Regions from separate parts of the Paenibacillus sp. 01T443 genome, predicted to be linked through region 2. Evidence: riboswitches for the same ligand, from Rfam matches in the RefSeq annotation. Region 2 holds a riboswitch; the other holds the start of a gene.
The links. A riboswitch is a leader RNA that binds a small molecule or an ion and turns the genes downstream of it on or off. The one in region 2 is predicted to bind cyclic di-AMP.

Region 1 (14,878 bases), on a different contig from region 2:
TCTTATGATTTAAAAGGGAATTTTATTAAGTCTGAAATCATACTCTCCGATGCAAATAGGTCCAATATTATGATGACGGAGGATGGCGATCAAACCAAAACCGAGCTGACAAAGCCATCAACCATACTCATACCCGATGAAAATTACGAGGGCTTGAAATCCGTTAAGCTGACAGCAGAACAGAAAGTTCAAGTAAAGGAACATGTATTATCGTTTGTGGATTGATTGCCAGACTGTTCCTTAAGGGAAAGGAGGCACTATGAATCGAGTTGTCCTAATCTTCATCATGTTCATGATAATCCTATCATCATGCAGCGGTCCTAGTGGGGGAAAGAAGGCAGAAAATGCGGTGGACCCTGTCCTTTTGAAAAAAATGGCTGAGCCAATGCCAGAGCATAAGGATGAGCTTTTTGAGATGAGCTTAAACATCGACAAGACCACTTTTGCAAAGGGTGAACCGATCGTCTATTCCGCTGCATTGACTTATATTGGCGAAGACGAATCGATAACGGTCTGGGGGCCGCGAACGAATGTTGTGTTTTATTTAACGGACGGCAAAAATCTAGAAATGGAAGGCGCCAATACATCAGAGCTGGCACCAACCGTATTTGTAAAGGGAGAAAAACACGAGTATCCTTTCCAGAAAAGCGGCGGTTACTCGAACGATGATCCGGGCGCAAAGTTTTGGAAGGAATTTTACGGAGAGAAGGATTTGCTGCTGCCAAGCGGAACGTATTATATTGCCGCACACTGCGATTTTTCCTTAGACGAGAAGGTCGTGGACAGCCATTACGACATCTCCGTTTATACAACCGTTACGGTGGAGTAAAGAAAGGGGGAAACAAGCAAGCTAATGACAAATCTCTATTTGGTGCGGCATGCGCACTCCGTCTATACGCCGGAAGAATTAACGAGGCCTTTATCGGAGCAGGGTTTAAATGATGCAAAAATAATAACAGACACGCTGATCGGAATGAATATCGACTACGTTATTTCCAGTCCCTATAGACGAGCGATTCAGACCGTGGAAGGCATTGCAGCATACATTGGCGGAGCTATCGTTATTGAGGATGATTTTAAGGAGCGGCTGCTTTCGGGCCAACCTGTGGAGGATTTTCAGGCTGTTATCGAGAAAGTTTGGGAGGAAAGCAGCTTTGCATGGGAGGGCGGAGAGTCGAATGCGATTGCTCAGAAACGCGGAACGGAAGCAGTCATGCAGGTGCTCAAAAAACATCCTAACAAAAATATCGTATTCGGCACGCACGGGAATCTGCTGGCATTAATCCTGAATGCTTTTGATAAAAGCTATGGATTCGATTTCTGGAAACAGCTCGATATGCCGGATATTTATAAGCTGGCTTTCGAAGGCGCCGATCTAAAATCGGTTAGCAGGGTTTGGAGCAGAATCAACCAGCCGCGGTAACGCTATGCATTTCATGCTAAAATAGCGATGCTCATCATAGGGGGTGACAGAGATGTTCGATCCAAAGGTCTTCTTCTATTAGTTATATCGGTATAGTGGCTTGATGCCATAATCTAACCCGGTATAACGGGGATGAAGATGTTTATTCAGGAAGAAATCACGTTGTGGGAAAATGAGCAAAACGTTAAGCCTGTTTTTGCGAAGAAGCACTACGACCCAAGAAGAAGCAAGACCCGGGAATACCGGAAGGGCATAAAGAGCGTTCATTATAACAAAGAATGTACCGAAGCAAGAAGAGATGACAATCGTAAATACAGAGTTCAAATGAAGCGCTTAATGCGCAGCGAGAAATATGAATTATTACATGGCTATCAACATACAGGCGGCCGGATTACTTGGTAAGCTGCAGCTTGGATAGGGAGAAGGAGGAGACCAATGTCTCCTCCTTCTTGCGTTTTTAGTACCCGGTATGAGCTCTTCAAGAAAGAGTGGATCGATAAATGGAAGGTAGAAGCGGAGCGGGATGATCGTTCTGGAGAAACGAGTGTTCACCTTTGCAGTCCGATTCATAAAAGTACTTTTTATGTTCGTAAATGTGTGATATTATAAAAACGAACATTAACAAACGTAGGCGTGGTTTGCAGAGCAAGCTATGCGCCAAAAAACTTTAGGAGGCTTTTATCCAATGGAAGTACGCCATACAACAAACCCTACCGATGTGAAGCAATATGATACGGAACGTCTGCGCAGCGAGTTTTTGATCGAGAGCCTGTTCGTACAGGATCAAATCAAGATGACATATACCCATTATGACCGCATGGTAGTTGGCGGTGCATTGCCTGTGAACGAAACGCTTGAGCTGGAAGACGCGGCCACGTTGAAAACTGAATATTTCTTGGAGCGCCGCGAGATTGGTTTCCTTAACATTGGCGGACCTGCTTCGATTTCTGTTGACGGAGAAGTTTACGAGCTTAGCAAGCTTGAAGTGCTTTATGTTGGAAAAGGCAAACGCCAAGTTCTGCTGTCCAGCGTTGACAAAGCAAACCCGGCGAAGCTTTATTTCTGCTCCGCGCTGGCGCATGCTGAAATCGCGACACGCAAAATGACGATGGAGGAAGCGAATCCGACACATCTTGGCTCGCAGGAAACTTCAAATGAACGTGTTCTCTACAAATACATTCATGCGGACGGCATTCAAAGCTGCCAGCTTATGCTGGGCGTAACAAGCCTAAAAACGGGAAGCGTTTGGAACACAATGCCTTCTCATGTGCATGATCGGCGCATGGAAGCGTATCTATACTTCGATATGAATGCTGATGCACGCGTTTTTCATATGATGGGCGAGCCTTCGCAAACCAGACATTTGGTTGTGGCGAACGAGCAAGCGATTATTTCACCTCCTTGGTCCATTCACTCCGGCGTCGGAACGAGCAATTATACGTTCTGCTGGTCGATGGCAGGAGAAAACTATACCTTCACAGACATGGACGCGGTACCTGCAAGCGAGCTAAAATAGAAGCAATCGCTACAGGAGGTGCACCATGCTTGCTGCTGAACGGCATCGGAAAATTATTGAGAAACTAGAGCAGCTTGGGGCAGTTAAAGTATCTGAGCTGAGTGAACAGTTTGGCGTCACGGAAAAAACGGTTCGCGAGGATTTGGAGAAGCTCGAGGAGAAGGGACTGCTGAAGCGTACACATGGCGGGGCTGTGGTGGAGCAAGAAGGCGAAGACAGCCTTTACCCGCTGCAATTCCCTAACAGCAAGCATCAACAGGAAAAAGCAGCCATTGCCGCGCTTGCGCTTTCCTGCATCGAGGATAACGATATCATCGCGCTTGATGCGGGCAGCACTACGCTTGAGATGGCGAAGAAGCTTCCCAATATGCCTGTCACCGTGCTTACGAATGATCTGCTCATTATTCGAGAGCTGACCTTAAAGGACCAGGTAAGGCTTGTCATTCCAGGTGGTTATCGCCATAATAACCTGCTTATTGGGGCAGAGTCACAGGAATGGATTAAACGCTTGAATGTCCATAAGCTTTTTTTATCAACGACGGGTATTCATTTGGAATATGGGCTGACGATATTTACGGAAGAATTATCGAAGCTGAAGAAGCTTTATATGGATAACGCGAAAACCGTGTATTGCTTGGCCGACCATAGCAAGTTCGACAAGGGCGCTTTGATTACTTTTGCTGGTCTGGATGAGATTGATTGCATCATTACAGATGATGGCATTGCTCCAGAGGTCGCAGCCAAATATGAGGCGCTTCATATAAAAATGATGAAGGCGCAGCTTCCGGAAAGCGGGAGGCGTACGAGAGGGAGGACTTAAACCGATGGGATTGTTCGATTTAACAGGGAAAACGGCTGTCGTAACAGGTGCCGGCCGCGGCCTTGGAGCAGCGGTAGCACTTGGGTTAGCGGAGGCAGGCGCTGATGTGGCGCTTGTCACCAATAGCACGCCTGCTGACAAGACAGCTGACGCCGTGCGGGCATTAGGACGCAAAGCCATTACGATACAAGCCGATGTTTCTGATCGCGCGAAGCTCGCGGGCATCATTGATCGGACAGTGAACGAGCTGGGACGGATCGATATTTTGGTCAATAACGCGGGCATCATTCGACGTACGCCGGCCGCAGAGCACAGCTATGAGGATTGGCAGGCTGTAATAGATGTTAATTTGAACTCGGTATTTGTGCTGTCTCAGCTTGCAGGCAAGCATATGATCGAGCAGGGCTCAGGCAAAATTATTAATATCGCGTCGATGCTCTCCTATCAGGGCGGCATTAACGTTCCAGGCTACACTTCCAGCAAGCATGCGGTTGCAGGGCTTACCAAAGCGCTTGCAAGCGAATGGGCGAGCAAAGGCTTACAGGTAAACGCGATTGCTCCAGGCTATATGAGCACGGATAATACGGAAGCGCTTCGCGAGGATCCCGTACGCAGCACCCAAATTTTGCAGCGCATTCCAGCTGGACGCTGGGGCTCCTCGGAGGATTTGATTGGGCCGGCAGTCTTTTTAGCTTCTTCGGCTTCTGATTACATGAACGGCCATATTCTCGCCGTTGATGGCGGATGGTTGGTTAGGTAATAAGGCTATAATTGCGTAAAAGGCTCTCCCTATGCAGCTGCGGCTGTAATAAAGGAGGGCCTTTTTGTTGCGAGTGCCGAACGGTTCTCGAAAACTGCTGAAAAAAGTTAGAAAGTCCAGAACGAGAATGACTGTTCTGGACTTTCTATTTGTACAAACCCTTTTAGCTAACTAATCCAAAGAGACATAGGAGACAGAACGTTGACGCAAAACAGATTCTTCATGATCGATGCTGTACGGGGGCGATTCGGCAGATTGGGCTAGCGCATGGTTGACAGCTGTAACGAACAAGTGGAGGGCACGGCCATCCTGATCCGATTTGTCGTATTGATACTGGTCGAGTGGCGGAAGAGGGATGCTGCCGATAAAGCTTTGAAGCAGATCGCTCCATCTGTCTAAGTCAACGGACTCTTCTGTATCGCTGGCAAACAGCTCACTCCAGCCAAAGCCTTGATTGCTCGTTAATCGAAGACATATGCGGTGGCCTGCAGAATCGACGGCGAGAGCAGGAATAACGAAAAGCTCGATTCGGGTGACGGATAAATGAGGAGGCTGTTCCGTGAAATGATGCAGATGATTTGCACAATTTGTCAACATAAATAAATCTCTCCTTTGTTCGCTTACGAGGTTAGCTGTCGGATTCGGGCTAGAGAGAATGCCCTACCAGGGTTACAAATCCCTGGATTCACCCCTTGCGTACGATTGGAATCGTTCGCGTTGGTTCCCCCGCTTTTTCATTCGAAAAATTCAGCGTGAATAATGTACTCTTCATTATACCCCGCAATTGCATATCTGTAAATCTTGTACAATTAAATAGGGATACGTACAAGGTAGCTTGGACAGGCTTTAGAATCCTGTAAAGTAAAAAAAGGAATATCACGAAGCGGCATGTAGTCATCCGCTATCGTGATATTCCTTTTGTCCGGAGCGTTCCCGTTACGCCTCTGCTATCTCTATCCAGTCCTGTGACCATACTTGTATTTCACGGATGATCGGCTCCAGCGCGCGGCCCTTCTCCGTTAATGAATATTCTATGCGAACGGGTATTTCGGGATAAACATGCCTGTCGACAATACCTTCGTTTTCTAAATCCTTGAAACGCTCAGACAATAGTCTTCCGCTGATTGGCAATGCGGATTGGACAGCGCAGAACCGCTGCGGTCCGGACAGAAGCTGGAATATGATTAGGCCGGTCCAACGTCTGCTAATAATGTCCATTCCCCTCTGGAAACGGGGACAAAGGTTAGATTGATTCATGAATATCACCTCTTTTATCTTCCAATAAGTATAACCTCAATATCTTATTTATACAAGCACACCTGAATATTGTTAATTACTTGACTATCATTAGTTATAAAACTATAATTAGTTACAAATAGTAAGTGAAGTTGGGGAGGCACCGCCATGAAACCATTATTTTTAGCACATGGATCACCGATGCTCGCTGTAGAGCAGAATGAATATAGCAAATTTCTTCAACAAACGGGAGCAAGCCTGAAACCGGATGCCATCGTCATTTTTACAGCACATTGGGAGACAGAGACGGTTACCATCTCTTCCAAGGATGATGAATACGAAACGTTATATGATTTCTACGGTTTTCCTGATGAGCTTTACCAGGTTAAATATCCGGCCAAAGGATCCACAAAGGTAGCGGAGTTAGTTGGCCATCTGCTGAGCGAAAATCATATCCGGGTAGCATATGATACGTCAAGAGGACTCGACCATGGTTCATGGACGATGCTGAAGCATATGTTTCCAAAGGCAGATATTCCGGTCGTACAGGTTTCCGTTAACCCTTATCGCTCAGCGGAGGAGCAGTTCCGAATCGGCGAGGCGCTGCGCGGCTTGAGCGATCAAAATATTTTGCTTATCGGAAGCGGCGTGACCGTTCATAACCTTCGGGCGGTGAAATGGGGACAGAAAGAGCCGGAGAGCTGGGCAGTCGAATTTGACGAGTGGCTAATAGAGAAAATGAATAAGCATGATATAAATTCTCTTTTTCGGTATGAAGAGCTGGCTCCACATGCTAAAATGGCAGTACCTCGCGCAGAGCATTTCGTTCCTTTATATATAGCACTTGGAAGCGGAGATCCGGGTGCGGTCCCGCAGGTTATCTATAGAAGCTATGAATTCGGCACTTTGAGCTACTTATCTATGCGATTTTAATCCTATATCTATTTAGAAAAGGTGAACCAATATGATCAAACCCCATATCGCAGCACTAATAAAAGATAAACTTAAACGCACGCAAGCCGGAAATGACGATATCTACGTCATTGGCCCGGTCAAGCTGCCAGTAGAGCTGGACGGAGAGACAAAAACGTTTCATTGGTACAGCTGGCTTCGCAAGGAAGCCGGCGAGGAAATGTCTCCCGAACAGCTGGTCGAGGATTTGAACCGCTTCTCTTATGCGGATCTCCAGCAATCGAGCGTTCTCGTCTACGGCGATTTTGATAACAATGAAGACGCGCTTATCCGAATGCACAGCATTTGCCATACAGGGGATATCTTCGGAAGCGCAAGATGCGATTGCGGATATCAGTTGAAGCAATCCATGCGTATTATTACCGAGCACGGAACAGGAGCGCTGTTTTATTTGGCCAACCATGAGGGACGCGGAATCGGCTTGTTCAGCAAAGCAATTGCCTATTTGCTGCAGGAGGATGGCCTCGATACGGTTGATGCCAATACTGAGCTTGGCTTCGCGGATGACGCGCGTGATTACAGCGACGCCATTGCCGTACTTAAGCTGCTGCGCGATTTGCCGGTATCGATCATTACCAATAATCCGCGTAAAGTGGACGCACTGCGCAAATCAGGTATGAACGTAGCGGGCAGAGTGCCGCTATGGGGCAATTCCTCAGTCTACAACGAGAAATACATTCAAACGAAAATGAATCGATCGGGTCATTTTGGTCAAGAGCCTCAGACCCTCGTTAAATAGGAAGAAAAAGAAGAACTGTGCTAAGGTTGCTTTCGGTAACCTTGGCACAGTTTTTTTTTCGAAAACATTTTGCGCTGCCGTTACGTCTACTACATAGCAGGTCATAAATCAAATGTAAGGAGAGGATGGATGAATGCAGCAAAAGGATGGTCATACTAGGTTTAACAAATGGCGTGTGATAACTTCTGTTCTAGCCGTTATCGGTTTATTAGCAATGACTGGATGCAGCAAAAGCAACCCTTCTGAATCTGTAAAGCCTGACATCCAAGTGACGGATGACGGCGGAAGCGAGCAAGGAATCCAGGAGGACCAGCAAGCATTGCTTTCCGAGTTTAAGCTTGTGGCGAAGGAAGCGGCTGATGCATCTGCACTTGTCACATATATGGTCGAAAATATGGCAAAGGCTGATCAATCGACGGCCGACACGATGCTGCGCGGCTTGCATGATTATTATGAGACGCATTTGGAAGCTGCACAAAACGACTTTTTTGCTTCGAATGTGCAAGAGGTGCTGACAGCGGAAGCATGGCCGATTTCGAAAGAGAGCGCTGCTGCCATAAAAGATGAAAAGGTGGTAGCTCTTGTGCAAAGAGCCTACGCCGGCGGATATAAATTAGAAACGGTAGAAGGAACGATCTATCCTATCGTTGATTACAGTAATCAGCTGCAGTACAGCAAGTCGCTGTCCGAGCAGATGAATGCTTACGTCCAGTTAATGGCTGAAGAATCGAATACAGCGGCTGCTAAAGACGGCGGACTCGTCATTACATGGGATGAGCTGGCTTCAAGGGCCTTGCTTGCCGAGAAGTTTATCGCAGATTATGCGGATTCTCCTGAACGGGAGGAAGTTCAAACCAAATATGTAAACGGGTATTTAGCGATGTATATCAATGGTTTGCCCAATACCCTTATCTATGATTTGGAGACCTTTAAGCTGCTGGATGAAGTGAAGAGCAGCTACCAAGCGACAATCGCTAAAGCGCCGGAGTCGGCAACGGCCCGAATGACGAAGGAATTTCTGGAGATTCTCACGGAATCCGACGGACAAATCATTCAGCAGAATGATGGCGAATTGACGGAACTGACGGCAATAAAACAGTTTCGCGAGGGATTGGCGAATAAAGCGGAAAAGCTTTTAAAATAGCCATAAAACGACAAAATTATTTTGCGTTCCGGGTCCTTTTCAAGTATGATGAAAAAAAATGAACTCATGTTCAAATTAAAGGAGTATCTACGCATGCAATCAAAAACGAGTCATTGTAAAATTGTTGACTGCACGATCCGCGATGGCGGTCTCGTAAATAACTGGGATTTTAGCGTCGAGTTCGTTCAGCATTTGTACCAAAGCTTGAACGAAGCCGGCGTCGATTATATGGAAATCGGCTACAAAAACTCGCCAAAACTGCTTAAAGGCGCTGAAAGTGCAGGCCCTTGGCGTTTCCTGAACGATGATTTCTTGAAAAAAGTGATCCCGAACAAAGGAAACACAAAGCTTTCCGCACTTGTTGATATCGGCCGTGTCGATGAGAACGACATTTTGCCGCGCAGCGAGAGCATGCTCGACTTGATCCGCGTAGCTTGTTACATCCAAGACGTGGATAAGGCGCTTGAGCTAGTTAAAGTGTTTCATGACCGAGGTTACGAAACAACGATCAACATCATGGCTCTTTCAAACGTAATGGAGAATCAGCTGATTGAAGCTTTCGAACTAATCAACGAGAGCGTGGTTGACGTCGTGTACGTGGTAGACTCTTACGGCAGCTTGAAGCCAAATGACATGAGCTACCTTGTTGAGAAATTCCGTCAGCACCTGCCTAACAAACGCCTGGGCGTTCACGCTCATAACAATCTTCAGCTTGCTTTCGCCAATACGCTGCTTGCTGCAGAAAAAGGCGTTGAGCTGCTTGATGCTTCTGTTTACGGCATGGGCCGCGCTGCGGGTAACTGCAATACGGAGCTGCTTGTAGCTGAGCTTCAAAACACGAAATACAATATTCGCCCCGTACTCGACATGATCGAGAAGTTCATGATTCCTCTTCGCGAGAAGGAAGAATGGGGTTATATCATCCCTTACATGATCACGGGCATTTTGGACGAGCATCCTCGTTCCGCAATGGCGCTTCGTGATTCGGCTGACAAAGACAAAGGCGTAGAGTTCTACGACCGCCTTACGACGCCTGAGATCGCTCACAGCAAATAAAACAATTAAAAAGCTCCGTTAAGTCTCTAATAAGACTTGACGGAGCTTTTTTTGGTTGAACGAGGAACGAGGATTATTGCTCGAGCAGCTCGCCGTCTCCACGTACGGCTGCGGCTTGATGCGGCTCGTTGGGATGGAAATAGCCTTTGCCGCGGAAGGTTTGGCCGGTGCTGGCTACAGCAGTCAGCTCGATTCCGATATCCTCGCTTCGGCCAAACCATGCTAATAGCTCACGGTCGCCAACGCCGTTAATATCGACGTACCACAAACGATCTCCGTATTCGGTCACACGAACGAGCTCGGCTGAGGTGAAGGAAAGCCGTATGGTCTTCTGCTGATAGGTCATCTCAAATGCAAGTAAATCAAAGGTTTCCATGTCGAAGTCCTCCTGTATAGAAAGCTTAATGCAGTCGACCCTAGGACTCGCCGCATGTCTGTTAACGATTGTAATGTTACTTGCCTATTTATGCAACATTACATAGCCAATATTCGTCAGATTAGGAAATACAAAGATAAGGGGTTGAAGGAATGAAAGAGGGTCATTCGTTCAAAAGATTGCCTGGTCAGAGGAAAGGTTTAGTAAGGATGGCATTTGTTCTGCTCGTCATGCTGCTTATGCTCGGCGCGTGCTCTTCCGCCTCAAACGATGCATCAAGAGATGCCTCAAACGCGGGAAACCGGGAAACGTCAAGTAGGGCAAATTCGACAGAAAATTCAGCGCCCAAATCAGAAACCAACTCAGTCGGAGATGAAAGCAAATCCATAAGCGAGGAGCCCATTAGAGAAAAAGAAGGCGGCAAGCGCGGCTATCCGAATCCGGATAGGGATGTGCAAGCTGGACAATTAACCGCAGGCGAATGGGATGATTTAGCGGCATGGGAGAGATTCGGCAATTTGCTTAATTCGCAGGAAGGCGACAGCAGCAAGCGAGTTTGGCAGTTCTGGAATTTTTACAGGCTTGAGGTTGTTGTAACGGCAAATGGAAAAGCAGTGTCCGATGCGAGTGTGGAGCTGTTGGCCGGCGGGCAAACAGTTTGGCAGGCGCGAACGAACACAGAGGGCAAAGCCTTCGTATTTGCAGCGATGTTTGATCGGGATACGGCGAACTTAGGCAGGTATACCGTGAAAGTGCAGTCGGCTCAGGACAGCAAAACGACACAGCAGCTTGAAATTCCTCAGCAGGGCAGCGTCAAGGTTGACTTAGGTAAAGGCGCAAAGCTATCTGATCAGGTTGACATCATGTTTGTCGTAGACACGACCGGATCAATGGAGGATGAACTGAATTATTTGGAGGCAGAGCTTAAGGATGTTGTAAATCGTGTCTCTGACCAGCATGCCAATCAGCTAGGCATTCGAATCAGCGCAAACTTTTACCGGGATCGTTATGATGATTATATTGTAAAACCTTATCCATTCACGACGGATGTCAATAAAGTGACGGATCAGTTCAGCAAGCAAAAGGCAGAGGGCGGCGGTGACTTCCCCGAGGCTGTTGATCAAGCGCTGCGCGATGCGCTGTACGAGCATGAATGGAGCGAGGAAGCACGTGCGCGGCTCCTTTTTTTAGTGCTGGACGCACCGCCTCATGATGAGGAGCAGGTCATTGACGAAATGAAAAAGTTGACCAGCGATGCCGCAAAGCAGGGGATACGGATTATCCCTGTAGCATCGAGCGGGGTAAGCATCGAGACGGAATATTTAATGCGCTTTATGGCGGCGGCCACGGGCGGCACGTATTTGTTTTTGACCGACGACAGCGGTATCGGTAGCGATCATTTAGAGCCGGCTGTTGGGGAGTTTGAGGTAAAGCTGTTAAATGATTTGCTTGTTGAGGTTATTAACCGTTACGTACAGGAGTAAATCGTAAAATAGAGAAGGGCCATTCCCAAGCGGCAAGAGCTGCCGGAGGAATGGCCCTTTAATTCGTCAATAAAGCTTGCCTTGACGGTAAAGCACAGTGGAAAGCTTCAAGACGGCATGATTGTAGCAGTTTTGACGAAGCGGGAACGGATCTCCGAAGAAAGCGGGCAAAATAACGTTTAATGTCTTTTGCATTTTTTCGAAAAGCATCTGATGCACCTGTTCTTCGCTGAAAAATTGAGTCTCTCTGCCCTGGAGCCATTCAAAATAGGACACGATTACGCCGCCTGCATTTGCCAGTATATCCGGAACGATGATCGTCCCCTTAGCGGTCAGGGTCTCATCAGCCTCACCCGTAACGGGCGCATTGGCCCCTTCTACAATGATCCGGGCCTTGACCCGCTCTACATTGCCTTTATGGACCTGCTCCTCCAGCGCGGCAAGGATGAGAACGTCGACATTCAAATAGAGGACGTCCTCACGCCCGAGAATTTGTGCTTTGAGATTAAGCTCGGACAGAGTGGCTTCCGTTGAAGGCAGATCCCCTTGATGCTGAAGCGCATAATCAATCAAGGCGGGAACGGAAAGGCCGTCCGGATTGTATAGCGTCACGTTGCGGTCGCTGACAGCGACTACTCTGTTTTGCAGATAAGAGCACTTGTATGCCTCCAGCGCGGCCACGGAGCCGACGTTGCCGAAGCCCTGTACGGCGATCGCAAGAGGCTTATCGGCATGGGCGAGCGCAGTCTGCACGAATGGGTTCGTACTGCCTGCAAGCCAGCTGCTTTGCGCTTTAAGAAAATCATAAAGCATATAGCGGAAGGTGAAATACACGCCTTTGCCGGTCGCTTCTCTGCGGCCCAGCGATCCACCGTTAATGACACTTTTGCCAGTAAAGCTGCCGAGGTAAGGCTGCCCGGGATGAATGCTTTTGTATTCCGCCATCATCCAGTCCATTTCACGCTCTCCCGTCCCCATATCCGGAGCCGGTATGTCTTTGTCAGGGCCGAGCACGTCGCTGAAGTACTGTACATATTTTTTGCAAATAAGATAAAGCTCTTTGGCAGAATAAGAACGCGGGTTGATGACGACTCCGCCTTTCCCGCCGCCGAAGGGAACCTCGTGCAAAGCGTTTTTCAACGTCATAAGCGCGGCTAGGTTTGTAACCTCCTCCTCACTGACGGATTCATGAAATCGAATGCCGCCCTTATATGGCCCTAGAGTATCGTTATGCTGAATACGATAAGCAGGAATGCGCACGACATTGCCGTTGTCGACGGTTATACGCAAAAAGGCTTTATGTACTTTATTGGGCGTGGAAAGAATGGCGGCGAGTGATAAAAAGGCCTGCTCGCGAGCTTGCTCCTGTAAATTCGGTAAAAAAGTGGGGTCTCCCATTAATGCGTTTAAGGATTGCTGTACGATGGCTCCTGTTTGGCTTGCCATAACTAAACGACCTCCTTCATCTTCAGGAATGAGATGTCTGCCATGCGAATAGACTCGTTTCGCATGTGAATTCTAACTGTAACATATTGGAACGCGTAAACCAAAAGCCGGCGGATTTTAGTCGTCCATGCGAGACGGCTTAAGTGGAGCGATTACTCGCGTGCGGCTTGGCGTCGCTGCATTGGCTGAGGCTTGGCCGCTTATTGAACAGGAAAACCTCTGGTTTTTTAGCGGCGATGCTGCTCAACCGTATATGGAACTGGCTAACCTTCGGCTAATGAGCCGCAATGCTGCTCAACCGCATAACCAACTAGCTAACTTTCGCCTTATTAGCCGCTATGCTGCTTAGCTGATTAATTAACGGGAAACCCTCCCGTTAATGAGCCATAAGGCTGCTCAATCGCATAACCAACTAGCTAACCTTCGGTTTATTAGACGCTATGCTGCTTAGCTGATTAATTAACAGTAACCCTCCTGTTAATGAGTCGTAAGGCTGCTCAATCGCATTACCAACTAGCTAACCTTCGCCTTATTAGCCGCTATGCTGCTTAGCTGATTAATTAACAGTAACCCTCCCGTTAATGAGCCGTAAGGCTGCTCAATCGCATAACTAACTAGCTAACCTTCGGTTTATTAGCCGCAATGCTGCTCAACCGCATAACCAACTAGCTAACTTTCAGTTGATTCGCTGCAATGTTGTTTAGCTGAATATTTAACAGGAAACCCTCCCGTTAATAAGCGTCGATGCTGCTTTTCTAATGAATTAACTGGAATTTCTCCTGCTAATTTCATGATTTATGCGCGCTTATGAAGGAAATGGAGCAATTAACAGGAGTTTTTCCATGTATATGCTGCTTGAGGCGAAGAGAGCTCCATTTAACAGGAGAAATTCCAGTTAAATCTCCGCGGGGGATCGCATACTGTGACTCTACTCCTGGGAAAAGGAGAAAGGCCCTCCCTTGTATGAGAAAATAGCGTATTAACAACAAAAACCGGTTTTAACTCAGGCTAACCTTCGCCTTATTAGCCGCTATGCTGCTCAGCTGAATATTTAACAGGAAACCCTCCCGTTAAAAAGTGGCGATGCTGCTTAACTAGTGAATTAACTGGAATTTCTCCCGCTAATTTCATGATTTATGCGCGATTATGAAGGAAAGGCAGAAATTAGCTGGAGTTTTTTCATGTATTTGCCGTGTGAGGCGAAGAGAGCTCCATTTAACAGGAGAAATTCCAGTTAAAACTCCGCGGGGATCGCATACTGTGACTCTACTCCAGAGAAAAGGAGAAAGGCCCTCCCTTGTAAGAGGAACTAGCGTATAAACAACAATAACCGATTTTAGCTCAGGCTAACCTTCGGTTGTTTGCCATAGTGTTGCTCAGCTGCTTAATACAACATGCCACAAAAAAAAGCCCCTCTTAAACGAGGTACTAGCGTAAACACAAAAACAACCGATTAAGCACGCAGCAGCAGCTAACGTGTTTAAAGGGTTGTCGTTAGGGCTTGCAGAAGCAAGCGGTATTCATAAATAGTTAAGTTAGTTTTAGAAGCAGCGAGCTGTGTGGCGGCAGCGAGAACGAAAGCTCGTTCAAACTTCCTAGATCCTTACGCTCCCAAAGGCTGCGAACCTGCGGCGCATCGGTCAGGCCAAGCTGCTCCAAGGTAACTGTAACCGTATCTTCCTGCTCGCCGGCATTAAATAAAGCGACGTAGTTTACTCCCGTTTCATCTTGAGCAACCCATGCTATGCGCTCCTGTTCACGGTACAGCTGGCGGGCACCAAGGCCATTGCGATGCAGAGACAGCACCTCTTCATTTGTAAGAAGAGACAATGTCCATTCGTCATTATCCCGCATTTCCCCGCCGAACATGAGGGGTGATCTGAAAATCGCCCAAAGCGACATCATC
Region 2 (14,878 bases):
GAAGTCGCTCGACATGGATCAGTTCATCTACGATGTCACGGCCATTTGCGATTATATAAAGGCCAAAAAGAAGAGTAAAAAGAAGCTCATGCTGTCCCTTGATGAATGGAATGTATGGAATTCCATCGGTTCAAGCCGCGCCGAGGAGCTGTGGCAGGTTGCGCCGCCGGAATTCGAGGATGTGTATACGCATGAGGATGCGCTCGCTGTCGGCTGCTTCATCATCACGTTACTAAAGCATGCTGACCGTGTGAAAATGGCTTGTATTGCTCAATTAATCAATGTCATCGCACCTATTATGACAGAAAACGGCGGGCCGCTTTGGCTGCAAACGACCTATTATCCTTATATGCACGCTTCGATTTACGGCAGAGGAACGGTGCTTCAGCCGATTACGACTTCGCCTAAATACGATTCGAAGGATTTCACGGATGTTCCGTACTTAGAAGCGATCAGCGTTTACAATGAGGAAAAAAACGAAGTAACGATCTTTTCTGTCAATCGTCATTTAACAGACGGTATGGAGCTTAGTGTTGACGTTCGCAGCTTCGGGAATGTTAGCGTGATTGAGCATATCGTTCTGGAAAATGACGATTTAAAGGCAAGCAACACGAAAGCAAATCCAGAACAAGTTGTGCCTCACAATCGCGGAAATGCCATTGCCGATAATGGTGCGGTAACATCCGTGCTGGGTAAAGCGTCTTGGAATGTAATCAGGCTGCAATTGAAATAACGCAATACCTTCACCGAATTGCGTCTAATCTCAAAACAAAAACCGCCGAAGTATACGCTCCGGCGGTTTTTTGTTTTTGCGACTGAAATAGGCGAATTAGAGAACGTCGATTCGCAGCCGCTGAACTGCGACCGAGTGTTTATCCTCGTCACTTCTAATCCAACAATGTCCCTCATTATTGTGCGCTTTTGATCGCCGTGGCCCATGCTTTATCCATGCTGCTAATAAACTGCTCCTTTGTTACCTCTTTGGCGTAGTAGCTTTGAAGCAATTTTGCCTGTTCGTCCGTCACGCCGTTTGGCAGCTTTAAATCCTGATAGGCTTTGCCGACCGCCACGTATTCGGATGCTTCATTCACCCACGGAAACACTTCGTACTGGTGTACGGTAGACACCGGATTGAATTTTAGCTCCTGGAATAACGCGGAGGAATCCTTCCCATCATAGAAATAGTTCAGCAGATCCAGCGCCACTTCTTTGTTTTTGCTTTTTTTCGAAATGGCTAACGTTGTAGAAGTGGACAGATTGATCATCGTGCCTGTTGTATTATTGCTTACCGGCAGCGGCGCGACGCCAAATTCCATCTCCGGATTTACCTTGAGGATCGTTTCCGCATTCCAGGGACCTTGCACCCACATCGCTGCCTTGCCGCCCGCAAAATCGGCAGAGCCCGTTTCATTTCCGACCTCGAACGGTTTTGCAGTCCCATTTTCCATGATGAGATCAATCACATTAAAAATATCCTTGACGTCAGCATAGGACGCTTCGCCCTTATTCATTTTCTCGATCCAATCCGGATGTTCCGAGGATACGATGCCGCCTAATGTCAAAGCAGTCATTAACTGCGGCACCCATGATTCTTGAAAGGCAAGCAGGAACGGCTTCTTATCTGCTTGGTTCAATTTCTCTACAACCACTTTCATTTCATCCAGCGTTTGCGGCGGCGTTAGGCCAAGCTCGTTAAATATATGTTTGTTGTATAGATAACCCCAAGATAAGCTCTCAAGCGGCAGCGCAATGATCCGTCCGTCATTCATTACCGTATTTTTAACCGTTTCGTACAAGGTTTCAGCAGCCGGCTGGCCTGTGATATCCTCCAAATAACCGGCTTTATCATACGTACTCAAGTCATTTGCATGAACGTCAAAGATGTCGGGCGCATCGTTTGAAGCAAGCCTTGCCTGCAGGAATTGCTTCGCCTGATCTGTGTTTGGCATCTCCAGATCGATCGTTACGGCAATATTTTTCTCGGCAAGCTCCTTTGCTTTAAATTGCTCGAAGTATTTCTCGAATTGCTCCTTAAACCTTGGTGAACCAATTTGCACTTTCAATTCGACCTTTTGCGCCTCGGTCTCGCCGCTATGGCTTCCCTTGTTGTTCGAACCGCAAGCAGACAGCGGCACGATTAGCATTAGGCTTACCAGTCCTAAATAAAGCGTTTTCTTCATTTTGAATCCCCCCTGTTTGTTTGGTTGATTGCCTTAGTAGTACCGTTAGGCGGGAAGCAGGAATCATACAGCCGATTAGCGGCTTTGAATGCATAATATTGATCGTGTTTTGTTGTTTATTTTCCGCTCTTCATATCGCCAGGCGTCACGCCAAAATGTTTTTTGAAGACGCGATGGAAATAAGGAAGCTCGGAATAGCCGGTTAGCCTCGCTGCTTCTTTAATGGAGACATGCGGCAACATCAGCAGTTCCCTGGCTTTCTCCATCCGTTTGCGAATAATATATTCCGTCAAATTCTCCCCTGCGGCCGCTTTAAAGGTACGGCTAAGATGCTCCTTGCTGACATAAAATTGAAGGGCGACGCTTTCAAGCGCGATTGGCTCTAAATAATGCTTATCCAGATAATCTTTCACCTCTGCAATAACCAAATTGCCTCTCGTTTTTTGGACTGCTTCAAGCATATCGATAACTTCACTATACAGGTTTCCGATTTTTGCGATTACTTCGCTTAGGCTAACGCAAGGCGAGATACGCTTTTCGGGCAGGTTTTCTTTACTGCCTTCAAACGAATATTCGCCTAAGAACTGCTCGAGTATATCTGTAAAATCGACATCCAGCCGCTCAAGCTGTTCCGCCTTTAAGCCTCCGGGAAAGGCTTCCGCCAATAAAAGTTCCACCTTGCTCAGCGAATGAAGGGCCGATGGCTTGCTAAGCTCAAATAATGCAGCAAGCGCACGCTGTTTAAGAGCGATATAGCGATCTGTTTGGGGCACGCTTGAAAATAGCAAAGGCGATCTCCGGAGCGAACCATCCGAATGCTCCAAGGCCTCCAGCTCTTCGACGCATTTCTGTAAAGCGGCATTCAGCTCCATGGGGTCAACAGGCTTCAGTAAATATTCCACCGCACGCGAACGGATGGCCTGTTTTAAGTAAATAAAATCGTCATACCCGCTCATAACTATAATTTTTAGCAGCGGAAACCGTTCGTTTATTTGTTTTAGCAGCTCAACACCATCCGTGCCCGGCATGCGCATATCCGTTACAACGATGTGGGGAGCAAGCTCATCGATGAATCGAAGACCCGACTTCCCATCCTCTGCTTCGCCGGCAATAACAAGCTGCAGCCGTTCCCATTCTCCAAGAGCCTTTATAACCTCTCTTGCCCATGGCTCATCATCAATAATAAGGACTTTATGCATGCACATCCTCCTTCTTTGGCAATGGCAGCTTCAGCGCGATCAATGTCCCATTCCCAGGTTGGCTGAATATTCGCAGTGCGGCGCTCTCTCCAAAATGCAATTTCAGTCTTGCATTTACATTTTGCAGGCCAATTCCTTTACGCATTCGCGGCCGATCCTTCTCCGGATCCAGCCGGTCAACCTTTATGGACATGCCATCCTTTAGCTCTGACCTCAGCATCAACAAGCGTGTTCTATCCAAACCTATTCCGTTGTCCTGAATGAGGAAAACCATACGCTTTCTGATTGCTTTTACCCGGATTTGAACCTTCCAGCTGCCTTCCTTCGGTTGAAGCCCATGCTCGAAAGCATTCTCTATCAGCGGCTGGAGCGTAAACCTCGGGAGCTGTATGCCGAGATCTGCGCCGTCGTAATCGATGGTAATCGTGCAGCGTCCCGAAAACCTTTGCTCCTGAATAAACAAATAATTGCGAATATGCTTTAATTCTTCATCCAGCGCAGCTGCTTCAATCCCGGAGCTTATCGAATACCGCAGTAGATCGCCGATAACCTTCGTAATCTTATAAATTTCTGGCGCGCCCTTCACTAATGCCATGCCGCCGATTAAATTCAAGGTGTTATTTAAAAAATGAGGATTAATTTGTGCCTGAAGCGCCATGAGCTGTGCATTCTTAACCTCAATCTCTTTCTGGTATTCGTTCTCTACCAGCTCCTTCATCCGCTGCATCATCGAATTATAGCCTCGTTCCAGGAGTCCGATCTCATCTTGACTGCGGACCGAAGTAAGCTCAAATTGTTGAATAGGCGTCATGCGCATCGTTCTTGCTAAGCTGACTATGGGTCTAGTAATTCGAAGCGACACCATGATAGACAATAAAATGGAGGCAAACGCAAACAGCAAGCCTGTTATAATTCCCGCTCTAACCGTATTGTTAGCGCTCTCAGCAATCGTCGTTATCGGTAATGCCTTAATGAGAGTAAGCTCACCGTCATCGACGCGTTTGATAAATATAAAATGGCTGTCGGTCTTCTTGATTTCCAATTCTTTATTTAGGATACCATCATGGTTTAGGATATCTGCTATGTCGTATAAGCCTGGCTCCACTGTGGAGCCCGACAACTGCTCCCCCTCGTCATTAACTAAGAAAACGGAGCTGTCATCTTCCGATTTCAAAATATTGCTGACTTCCTTCCATACTTCCTTATTCATACGGACAGATAATCCCCCCAGCAATTCCTGATCCGCAAACCGGTTCATGCTGTGAAAGGCATAAATACCGCTGCCGGATTGCTTGAAGTACATATTAATGGGGGCCTGCAGCATCCGGTTCCAGTTCCCCTTCTCAATATCAAGCGAATAAATTAAGCCGCTGTTCGCATAATTGACCGAATAAATCTTTTGACTTTGATGCGTATAGAGCGCCAGCTCATCTATTTTTTTGGAATTTGCATAAAAAGCTTTCGTCAACGTTTCTTGAATATATTTCTGCGTCCGAAACTGTCCGCTTCCGCTTTGGTTATCGATTGCGTTCAGACCTTCAATCAACGGCTGGTTGACCTGAAGCGAATAAAATAGAACGTCCATCTGCCGGATCAGCTCATCCAAATATTGATCAGCAGACAACATCCGAGAGCGGTTCGCATCGATGATTTCTTTTTCGACCGAGCCGCGGGTATTGTTCATTGCAATCCACGTAACCGTCAGTACGGGCAGCGTCGTCAAACAAATCATCAAAACCATGAGCCTATAGCGTATACTAGTCTGTTTCATTTCGCTCCCCCTCTTCCTATGAAGTCATACGCGAGACTGTTAATTCAAGTGTACCAAAACAAAACCACTTTTCATTGCATTAAATTAACATTTAGTTTTGCACTTTATTGATGATCGTCATTCCAGGCTTTTTTCCAGCGCTGCTCCCGAGCAGCGCGGCAACTCTAGCCGTTCCCATAACAAACGAAAAAAAGCCCTCTGTCTCGCATTGCATAACATAATGTTATGCCCGCATGACAGAAGGCTCTTCCTTATTTATATTGTATTATATTAAGGAGTACTGACCTCATCGGTGGCCTCTGGTTCGGCAGTGGCCTCAGGTTCTGTTGTATTGCCTGACGCGTTGTTATCATCTTCTATGATCACGTTTCCATTTGCATTGCCATCCACGTTATTAGCATTATTGCATGCAGATGCGGTGAAGACGACCGTAACGCTCATCAAGGCAATTAATATCAGCTTAGCGAGGCTGCTATTCTTTTTTGTTTTAATCATTTGTGGTGCTCCTCTCGACTGGTTGTTGGAGTGCTTAACTATACTTAACCAATGAGGAGATTCTGAACCACCTTAACCATGAGAAAATGTTCAGAAAAAAAAAGACCCTGCTTGGTCTCTTTTCTCTGAAATCCCCTATGAAAATAAAAATGAGTCAATAATAAGATTCCTTGCGGTACTCTGTAAAATGAAATAACCCCGTTCGATGATTAGATTCTCTAACCTTCTCGATGATTTCGCATAGATTAATCATCGAATCAGCATCTTTCGTCGACGAAGCGATCTGATAAAGGGTACTAAAACTGCCTAAGGCATTCTCTTTGTTTACTGCCCCGGTCTTAAGGTTAATTAGCACGCGCTCAATTTCGCTGTTAATGAACCACACAATTCTCTTTTTTAGATTTGAATTATTCAAGAGCAACCCTCCGCTGTCAATGAAATAGTACCAGTTAAGTATATCTCCGCGGATAATAAAACTCTGTCGAAGTACGTAGTCGAATAAAATTTTTTTATCAACAAAAATCCTGTTCCTTCACACACGCGTGAAAAGGAGCAGGATCCTTGTTATTCCTGTTTAAAAGTCAAAAGTCGCGAATATATAACAGCAAAAACCAATCTTTTTGTCGCATTTCATCTACTCGAGTCAACATGATTCGACAGGGAGCTGCTCGTATTTAAAAAGACACTCTGCTAAATCAAAGATTAAATGACATAGCAATCGGACGCTATCGATTTTGCCTTTGCGATGGCTGCTTTGCTACTCTCTCAACTGATAGCTGACAAAAGCCAAGCGGTGGCTGTCAGGCGACCAAGAGTTCACATTAATGGTTCCTTGACCGCCAAACAGCTTGACTAAGGTACGCGCTTGACCGCCATTGTTTCCCATTAAGCGAATTTCAACGTTCTTATTGGCAGGATGGTCGTTTGGTGCGACATCTCCTTTGCGGTAAGTCAGATATGCGACAGAATTTCCATCCGGCGAAACATGAGGAAACCAGTTATTGCTTTCATCGAACGACATTTGTTTCTGGTCGCTGCCGTCCGTATTCATCCGCCATACCTGCATCAAACCTGTTCTCGTCGAATTAAACCATATATGGCGGCCGTCAGGCGAGAACTCAGGACCGTCGTCGAGGCCCGGGGTATCCGTTAATTGCGTCTCGATCCCGCCGCCCGCCGGGATGGAATAAATATTGTACTCACCGCTTCTTTCCGCACAATAAGAAAGAGTACCGCCGTCAGGCGACCAACCATGCAAATAGCTGGGAGCCAAAGGGGTAACCAGAACCGGTTGACCGCCAGTAAGCGATAGCACGTAAATACGCGACTGACCATCCTCCTTTGTATGATGACTGACCGCCAAAAGCGTATCGTCCGGAGACAGCACATGGTCATTGTTGCATTGCTTTACGAATCCCGTTTCAATTAGTTTGCTTTCCCGTGTTGCGAGGTCAAAACGATAAATAAGTCCTTGGCTGTTATAAATCAAATAATTATTGTCTTTTGTCCAGTTTGGCGCTTCAATTAAATAATCGAATTCCGCCAAGACCGAGCGTTCTCCGGTCACGACATCAACCGTTTCCAAAAGACTGAACAATTTCTGTTTATCGGTATCCATCCCATTACCATCCCTTTCACTTCGAATAGTAAATGTCAGTAAGCGCTTGCAATTTAATGAAAATGATCAGATCTTCTAAGCTATAAACACGAGTTATCGTAGAACAAAAAAATTCAAATTCGTCATATGAACACGCGTTCATACTGCTAATTGTACACAATTCCCAAAATTGCTGTCAATCTATTCTATTCATTTTTGTATTTTCTCAAACAGAAAAAGAAGCTTAGTGCAGCCTAACCTTGCTGCAATAAGCTTCCCCTATCTACCATTTATCGGTTACGATTCCGTTATACCGTTATTTTCTCTCCCGGGCTCATTACCAAACCTTTTATCCCTTTGCTTTGAAGCTGTTGAACAAAGCTTTCTGCTTCCTGGCGTATAACGGGGAACGTATTATAATGAACGGGAACAACCAGCTTAGCGTTATACCACTCTGCTGCTTGCAGCGCGTCCTCCATCCCCATCGTATAATGGTCTCCGATTGGAATAAACGCAATATCAATGGCATGTCGATCTCCAATCATTTTCATGTCACTGAACAACGCTGTGTCACCCGCATGAAGGACAGTTACGCCCGCCATATTCACAATAAAACCAGCTGGCATGCCGCCGTAAATTATCGTTTTCTCCTCTGCCATGACAATGCCCGAAGAATGGAAAGCTTGTACCATTTTGGCCTTGGCAAACCCTAAATCCACCGTTCCCCCGATATTCATGTCGATCGTTTTTACGCCTTTCCAAGACATGAATGCCGCAAGCTCCGCAATTGCTACGACTGGAGCGTCATTGTTTTTGGCGATCAGGTCGGCATCCAGAATATGATCCATATGCGCATGTGTCAGCAGAACCGCATCCGTTTTAATTTCCTCCGGCTTCGTCACCGCTAAGGCATTGCCTCGAAGAAAAGGATCAATTATAAGTGATTTATCCCCATCCATAATTTGTATACAGGAATGTCCGTGGTAAATAATATCCATAATCGCAAGTCCCTCCATTTTATCTTTTGCCCATCTTCTCATCATTACCCATCCGTTACCGGTGTAAAACCAAGCCTATTCCAATACTCTAGCAATAACCCTTGCCATAGAGGAGTCTGCTTGAATACGAAGCGGAAGCGCAATAATTTCAAATGCTTTAACGCCGAGCAAGCGGTTTACATTGTTTAAGTTTTCAATAATGAAAATTTGATTGCGGAATAAGCATTTATGGCTGTCAAATGGATAATGATCCGGCGAAGGTGTATCTAAACCGACCATCTTGACCTTTTTCCGAATAAGCAGCTGAACGAAATCCGCAGTTAGAACGGGATAATCGGTAAAATACTCTGGGCGACCATACCGCTCGCCGTGTCCCGTATGCAGAATAACGATTTTTGATTCTTTTATTACTTCTTCATACTCGTCCCTGTAATCAACCGCAGCTGCTCCGCTTACATCGAGCAAAACGCCCTCGCCGACAAAAGACTCTGCCGATATTTCACTTATGTACTTCTCGACATCTAATAAATGCATCGGACCATCGATATGAGTGCCCGCATGCATATTAATGGACAGCTGATGATTATTGTAGCCATCCTTGCCAAACTGCCGGGAATGCTCCAATCGGGTCTCTTCATCACCCGGGTAAACGGGCATTCCCGCCATTATCGTATGCGTCAAATCTATGATCACACAGCTGCAGCTCCTTCCCTCCGCAAATAAGCCTATTGGCTTTCTTTAACTATTTTCGCGCTATCCAAACTATAGCACAAGAGCCATACTTGCCAAAATATCGAACGGCTTCGCCCCATATCTTTAAGGTTAAATTATGAGGTAATAATCGAATGAGTGCTGAGGAAGTTGGTAGATTTCATACTGGAGCTAAATGGAATGAATTACTGCGAAGGTTGTAATACGGAAACCTTGATTTGAAGGGAATGCTTGATGACCATACGTTTGACCTGCTGCTTCTGCAGCTCCAGACTCAATATATAAAAAGGATCATCCTGCAGCAATGCCGCTAACGTATCCAAAGCCGCACGGGCTGCAAGGGGCTCATCTTCAAGCAAGTAATATGACGCCTGATATGCGTATGCTTCATGCTGCCTCAATACGGCCGCTTTCCTTAACAATTCTCGATTCGTAATCGTTATTTGCTTCACGGCTTATCTTCACCTTCCCGCTAACCTTTATCTCAACTATACACAAGTCATTTGCGTCCACCTAGTACCATGTTTCCATGGTACTTGACAGACGCAATGGCCTCTTATTTTCTGACAAATGAAATAAAAAAAAGATGACTCCGTTAATAATGGAGTCATCTTCTTACGTTGTCGCTGCATATTAAGCCAAAGGAACCCGCTTCGACAAGGCCTCAAATTTGACTAAATGCGGATTAATTTGAGTCTGAAGTTTTTTCAGAAACTCAAGCGTCGCTTTGTTTTGTTTTACCAAAGAAGGGTTTTCATTAAATTTTACGGAATAGTGCTTCATTACATTGCCCTTCTTGTACTGAATGGTCGTAAATTTCCCGTTTTTCCAAGCATCCTTCATATTCGCATTCGTGCCCATGATTTGAAGGTTCAGCTTAGCATCCTTATAGTTAAAGCTGTATACGGGATCTTTTTCATTATGGGCAACGGAATAACCTGCTGCAAAAACATCATTAGCGAATGTACCAAACTGAATTTTGTGGTATTCCACTTCGCCGTCAAAGTCCGTTACCCTCGTATACAGAGCGCCGTTCCCGACCTTTTGATCATTTTTCCAAGCGCCGTCATATGTAATCTTGATTTCTTTGTGATCACTAGTGGAATTAGCTACGTACTTCCCCATTCCATTCCGTTTGCCGTTTACCCAATCACCGGAATAAGACTTGGTTTGATACCATGTCATTGTTCCTTTTCCGTGAGGCAGTCCATTCTTCACTTCACCGTAATACAGAACATTCTTGGAAATTTCGAGATACTCTTTAGTGGTAGCTGCTTCAGCTTTCGATGCTCCCCCTGCGGCTGCTGTTAGAACAAATACTAAAGCAAAGCTGAACATCATCATGACCGTTTTTTTCATCGACCATCACTTCCCCTTATCTGGTTATATTAGTTCATTCTATTAGGATAATAAACGAGGTATGCGATTTCGAAACAGGTTTAAAAAACGAAAAAGGATTTCTTTTCCTTATGGTTTAGAAATATCAGTTAATATCCTCCACTGTCCTGGCATACAATGCATGATCCTCCCATATTCCGTTTATTTTCAAATATTTGCTCGCAAGTCCTTCATGACGAAAACCTCCTTTCTCCAATACCCGAATAGAGGGTTGGTTTCTTGGCATGACACCCGCTTGAATACGGTGAAGCCCTAGTTGATTAAAAGCATAATTTACGCATAGCGCGATGGCTTCTGTCATATAACCCTTGCCGTTCTCCCCGTGATCTAGAAAATAACCAAGGTTCGCATTTTGGAAAGGACCCCGGGCGACTCCTGATAGCTCGATACGTCCTATAAGCTTATCTGTATGCTGTAAAAAAACGCCAAACACATAATTTTGATCCTGTTCTGCCCCTCTGATCCCGGCTTCAATCATTTTCTTCTGTTCTTCTAACGTAAAATAAGGCTCAGGCCGAATCGGCTCAAAGGGATTGAAAAAATGGTAATTTCTCAAGCGAAGCGCAAGCAGCTCTTCTGCATGGCCCACTGCCATTGGCAGCAGGTAGATATTTTCACCTTGCATCATCCATTTCTCCTTTCGAAAAATTCATTGTTTTTCTGTTTCTCGAGGTCTTGAAACATTTCGAAAAAAATTTGAAAATTCTGACCGTTTTCTTGTATACATTTACAATACACACCACATAATAACCTCACATCCCAAGAAGGAGTGATTTTAATGAGCAGAAAAAGTTCGAATACATTGGTTGTACCACAAGCAAGAGGAGCGATTGAGCAATTGAAAACAGAGGCTGCGCAGCAGCTTGGCGTTTCGTTCTCGCAGGATGGTTACAATGGTAATCTTTCCACGCGCGATGCTGGTTCGATTGGCGGATACATTACGAAAAAGCTTGTTCAAATCGCGGAACAACAATTAGGTGGACGCAACTTCTAATCAGCCGCCGAAAAGCCCTCCTATTGCTGGAGGGCTTTTCTTCTGTGACTGGATCGATCCCGATCCCCAATGGATGCTGCCGAATCAAGCTATTCTATTCCTATTTCTGAAGGTGGTAAGGCACGGTCGCGATAACCACATCCTTTTGTGTAAATAGATAGGCACGGAGCATTAAGCTCGTTTGGTTGTGCAGAAAATAATGCCACCAATGCTTTGTAATAAACTGCGGAATGAGAATGGTAATATGATCCGTTTCAGCCGTTTTCCATTCTATTGTATCAATAAACCTCATCAGAGGTCTAATGATGCTCCGATAGCTCGACCGAAGAACAATGAGCCGGACTCCGGGGTTCCATTCTTCCCACTTCTTTTCCATTCGTTCAATGTCCTCGTCATCAAATCCAACGTAAACGGCAACGACATTATCCGTCAACGATTTGGCATAGCTAAGGGAATGATTAACGACACGCGTTATTCCCGCAATGGGAACCACAATCGTGCTCCCTTTTATAACCGGTTTATCTACTGACATATTAATCCGCAGTTCGTCTGACATGTTGCAGTAATGACGGTGAATTCCATAAAACAATAAGATAACGAGCGGCAGAAAGATAAACACCATCCAAACGTGGCTAAACTTTGTAAAAATAAAAATTAAGGTAATTGCCAGCGTTGTAAGCATGCCGATTGTATTAATTATGAAACGTGAAAGCCATCCGGCCGGCTTCAGCTTCACCCAACGTACCATCATGCCCAGCTGGGAAAGCGTAAATGGTATAAATACACCCACTGCATATAGCGGAATTAAGCTTTCGGTGTTGCCGTGAAAAGCGATAACCAATAATGCAGATAAGACGCCCAAAATAATAATGCCGTTCGAAAAGCCCAAACGGTCGCCACGCGCCATGAACATATTCGGCATATATTTATCTTTTGCCAGCATGAAGGCAAGCAGCGGGAATGCTGCGTAAGCTGTATTTGCCGCCAGAAATAAAATGAGCGCCGTAACGCCCTGAATCACATAATAAATGACGCCTCTGCCAAAGGTAGCATTCGCGATTTGCGATACGACGGTTTCTTTCTCATTCGGAATTATGCCATACCAATAGGCAAGCAGGCTTATGCCGATAAACATTGCGCCTAGAATCGTCCCCATCATAATAAGCGTAGTTGCCGCATTGCGCTCGGCCGGCTGTTTAAAGTTTGGAATCGCATTGGACATCGCCTCCACGCCCGTGAGCGCTGAGCAGCCCGAACTGAAAGCCTTTAGCAGAAGGAATAAACTGATGTTCGAGACTGCAGCACCCATTTCAGGAGCAGCTGCCGGAACGCCGCCTGCCAAATATTTTATAACGCCGGAAATAATCAATACGAAAATGGCGATTACGAACAAGTAGACCGGCATGGCCAGCACCGAAGCCGATTCCGTGATACCCCGCAAATTAATAATAGTCAGAAGAAAGATCATAACTAAAGCAATGAGGACCCGGTGATCATGAAGCGAAGGAAACGCTGACGTAATGGCATCCGTCCCCGCCGACGTACTGACCGCAACAGTCAGAATATAATCGACTAGCAGCGATCCTCCTGCTAACAGACCGGTAGAAACGCCGAGATTATCCTTCGCGACAATATAAGCGCCGCCGCCGGAAGGATAAGAGAAAATCGTTTGGCGATACGATAAAATAAGCACCAATAAAAGACCTAGCACAGCGATGGAGATTGGAATGGAATACCAAACCGCTGTAAATCCGACAACCATCAGCACAATTAAAATTTGCTCCGTGCCGTATGCGACCGAGGATAAAGCATCTGACGAAAGCACCGCAAGCGCCTTAAGCTTGCTCAGCTTTTCACCTTCAATTTCCGAGCTTTTCATCGGACGTCCGATAATCAATCGTTTAAATCTGCTGACCATAATTGCTCCCCATTTCCTATCCTTGTACTCTAATAAAATGTCAAATACCGTTTAGAACACAAAAAAAGCCGCAGGAAAGTAAGGACTTTCCCACGGCTTACCAAATAAACTTGGTTCGTTCGTGATAAATTCCTCTTCTGGACGCTTACGAGGTTAGCTGTCGGATTCGGACGCAAAAGTCGCCCTACGCTTGGCAAAGCCAAGTGATTCACCCCTGAGACAAGATCGAATGATCGGTCTCCATGGTTCCCCCGCTTCTTTTTCAGAACTCAGCGATCAAGGATAATATCAGAAAATGTTACGGCATTGGATTACGTTCTGAATCTTACTCCTTTCCATTGCCATTGTAAACGATCATAAATGTCTAAAATGATTTGATTTGGAATCATGCGGAATCATTTAACCGCTTACAACCTATGCATTCTTTTCTTATCGCTCACATGCTTGAAATCCCTTTGATTTTCATAAAAACATCTGATTAATAGAATAGCAATCCGTAAGAAATCGATGCCCGCTTTATATGATACGATTGGAGTATGTTTAAACCCACTAAGAAAGGATGTTTTAGAATGGCAAAATACACAACCTACATCATTTCCGAGGACGCAAGAGCGCAATCCGAATTTTACATGCAGGCACTTGGAGGAGAAATCAATTCCATTCTGACGCATGGCCAGCTTCCCGACGCACGCGAGGAGCTCAAAGACAAAATCATTCACCTCTGTTTCAATGCCGCAGGCGTCAATTTCTTTATGTCAGACTCTGTGTTTGAGCCTGTGCAGAGCGGAAACGCCGTTCATTTAAACCTTGAATTCGCTTCAGAAGCTGAAGCACGGCAAGCCTTCAATCAATTAGCAATCGGCGGCCAAATCCATCAGCCTTTAGAGCCTGCTTTCTGGGGCTCCTTATTCGGACAAATCGAAGACAAATTCGGTATACGCTGGATGATCACCACTGAATCAAACGCAAGTCAAGCCTAACCGATTTCGATATCGGAGAATACGTTTGACATGAAGAGGAGACGTCCCCTGTGCAGAGGGCCGTCTCCTCTTTTCTTCGTTATTTTATCCTATTTGTAAAACAAGGAATTATTCATACGATTGTCGAATAGTGTCGGATGAAATCATTCTCTTTTGTCTCTATTTTTTCGTCATACCATCAAATCATATGAGGAGGAGGATGCTTGGTGTCATTCTTGTTCAAGGCAGCCGAATACCCGATAAGCCCCGGCTGCTATCTGATGAAAAATAAAGAAGGCAGCATCCTCTACGTCGGAAAATCCAAAAACCTGCGAAGCCGGCTGCGTTCCTATTTCACGAAAAACCATACCCATCGAAGGATTAAGCAGCTTGTACAGGAAATATCGTCCATTGAGGTCGTCCTTGTCAATAATGAAGCTGAGAGCTTACTCCTCGAGAATAACTTAATAAAAATTCATAAGCCTCCCTTTAATCGAGCATTAAAAAGAGATAACAGCGGCTATGCTTATTTGCAGCTTACGGCCGACCCGCTTCCGCGTTTGGATGTGTATTACCGGAACCGCAGCCGTCAACAGAAAATCGCTGAACCAGAGGAAACACATCGGTTAGGCCCTTTTAAAAACGCGCGATTTCGAGA

Region 1: it holds a riboswitch for cyclic di-AMP, as region 2 does, so the genes downstream of both, AC1DLI_RS03260 (hypothetical protein) here and AC1DLI_RS16775 (APC family permease) in region 2, are expected to answer to the same signal.

The regions. Positions count from the first base shown of each region.
Region 1 covers NZ_JBFTPE010000002.1:136,437-151,314, reverse strand. The annotation lists gene AC1DLI_RS03295 (hypothetical protein) at 1-225, shown strand, start outside; gene AC1DLI_RS03290 (hypothetical protein) at 260-829, shown strand; gene AC1DLI_RS03285 (histidine phosphatase family protein) at 854-1,423, shown strand; gene AC1DLI_RS03280 (hypothetical protein) at 1,562-1,825, shown strand; gene kduI (5-dehydro-4-deoxy-D-glucuronate isomerase) at 2,109-2,939, shown strand; gene AC1DLI_RS03270 (DeoR/GlpR family DNA-binding transcription regulator) at 2,965-3,759, shown strand; gene kduD (2-dehydro-3-deoxy-D-gluconate 5-dehydrogenase KduD) at 3,764-4,519, shown strand; gene AC1DLI_RS03260 (hypothetical protein) at 4,691-5,116, opposite strand; cyclic di-AMP (ydaO/yuaA leader) riboswitch at 5,122-5,282, opposite strand; gene AC1DLI_RS03255 (winged helix-turn-helix transcriptional regulator) at 5,456-5,776, opposite strand; gene AC1DLI_RS03250 (DODA-type extradiol aromatic ring-opening family dioxygenase) at 5,924-6,688, shown strand; gene AC1DLI_RS03245 (GTP cyclohydrolase II) at 6,720-7,466, shown strand; gene AC1DLI_RS03240 (hypothetical protein) at 7,600-8,610, shown strand; gene AC1DLI_RS03235 (aldolase catalytic domain-containing protein) at 8,704-9,666, shown strand; gene AC1DLI_RS03230 (hypothetical protein) at 9,740-10,042, opposite strand; gene AC1DLI_RS03225 (VWA domain-containing protein) at 10,195-11,526, shown strand; gene AC1DLI_RS03220 (Glu/Leu/Phe/Val family dehydrogenase) at 11,593-12,972, opposite strand; gene AC1DLI_RS03215 (hypothetical protein) at 13,100-13,321, shown strand; gene AC1DLI_RS03210 (glycoside hydrolase family 27 protein) at 14,503-14,878, opposite strand, start outside.
Region 2 covers NZ_JBFTPE010000008.1:631,195-646,072, forward strand. The annotation lists gene arfA (arabinosylfuranosidase ArfA) at 1-733, shown strand, start outside; gene AC1DLI_RS16715 (ABC transporter substrate-binding protein) at 909-2,180, opposite strand; gene AC1DLI_RS16720 (response regulator) at 2,297-3,379, opposite strand; gene AC1DLI_RS16725 (sensor histidine kinase) at 3,372-5,150, opposite strand; gene AC1DLI_RS16730 (hypothetical protein) at 5,421-5,645, opposite strand; gene AC1DLI_RS16735 (hypothetical protein) at 5,800-6,060, opposite strand; gene AC1DLI_RS16740 (TolB family protein) at 6,403-7,263, opposite strand; gene AC1DLI_RS16745 (metal-dependent hydrolase) at 7,551-8,240, opposite strand; gene AC1DLI_RS16750 (cyclase family protein) at 8,316-8,933, opposite strand; gene AC1DLI_RS16755 (hypothetical protein) at 9,137-9,403, opposite strand; gene AC1DLI_RS16760 (MORN repeat-containing protein) at 9,585-10,310, opposite strand; gene AC1DLI_RS16765 (GNAT family N-acetyltransferase) at 10,435-10,977, opposite strand; gene AC1DLI_RS16770 (alpha/beta-type small acid-soluble spore protein) at 11,128-11,343, shown strand; gene AC1DLI_RS16775 (APC family permease) at 11,444-13,261, opposite strand; cyclic di-AMP (ydaO/yuaA leader) riboswitch at 13,389-13,546, opposite strand; gene AC1DLI_RS16780 (VOC family protein) at 13,831-14,241, shown strand; gene AC1DLI_RS16785 (GIY-YIG nuclease family protein) at 14,448-14,878, shown strand, end outside.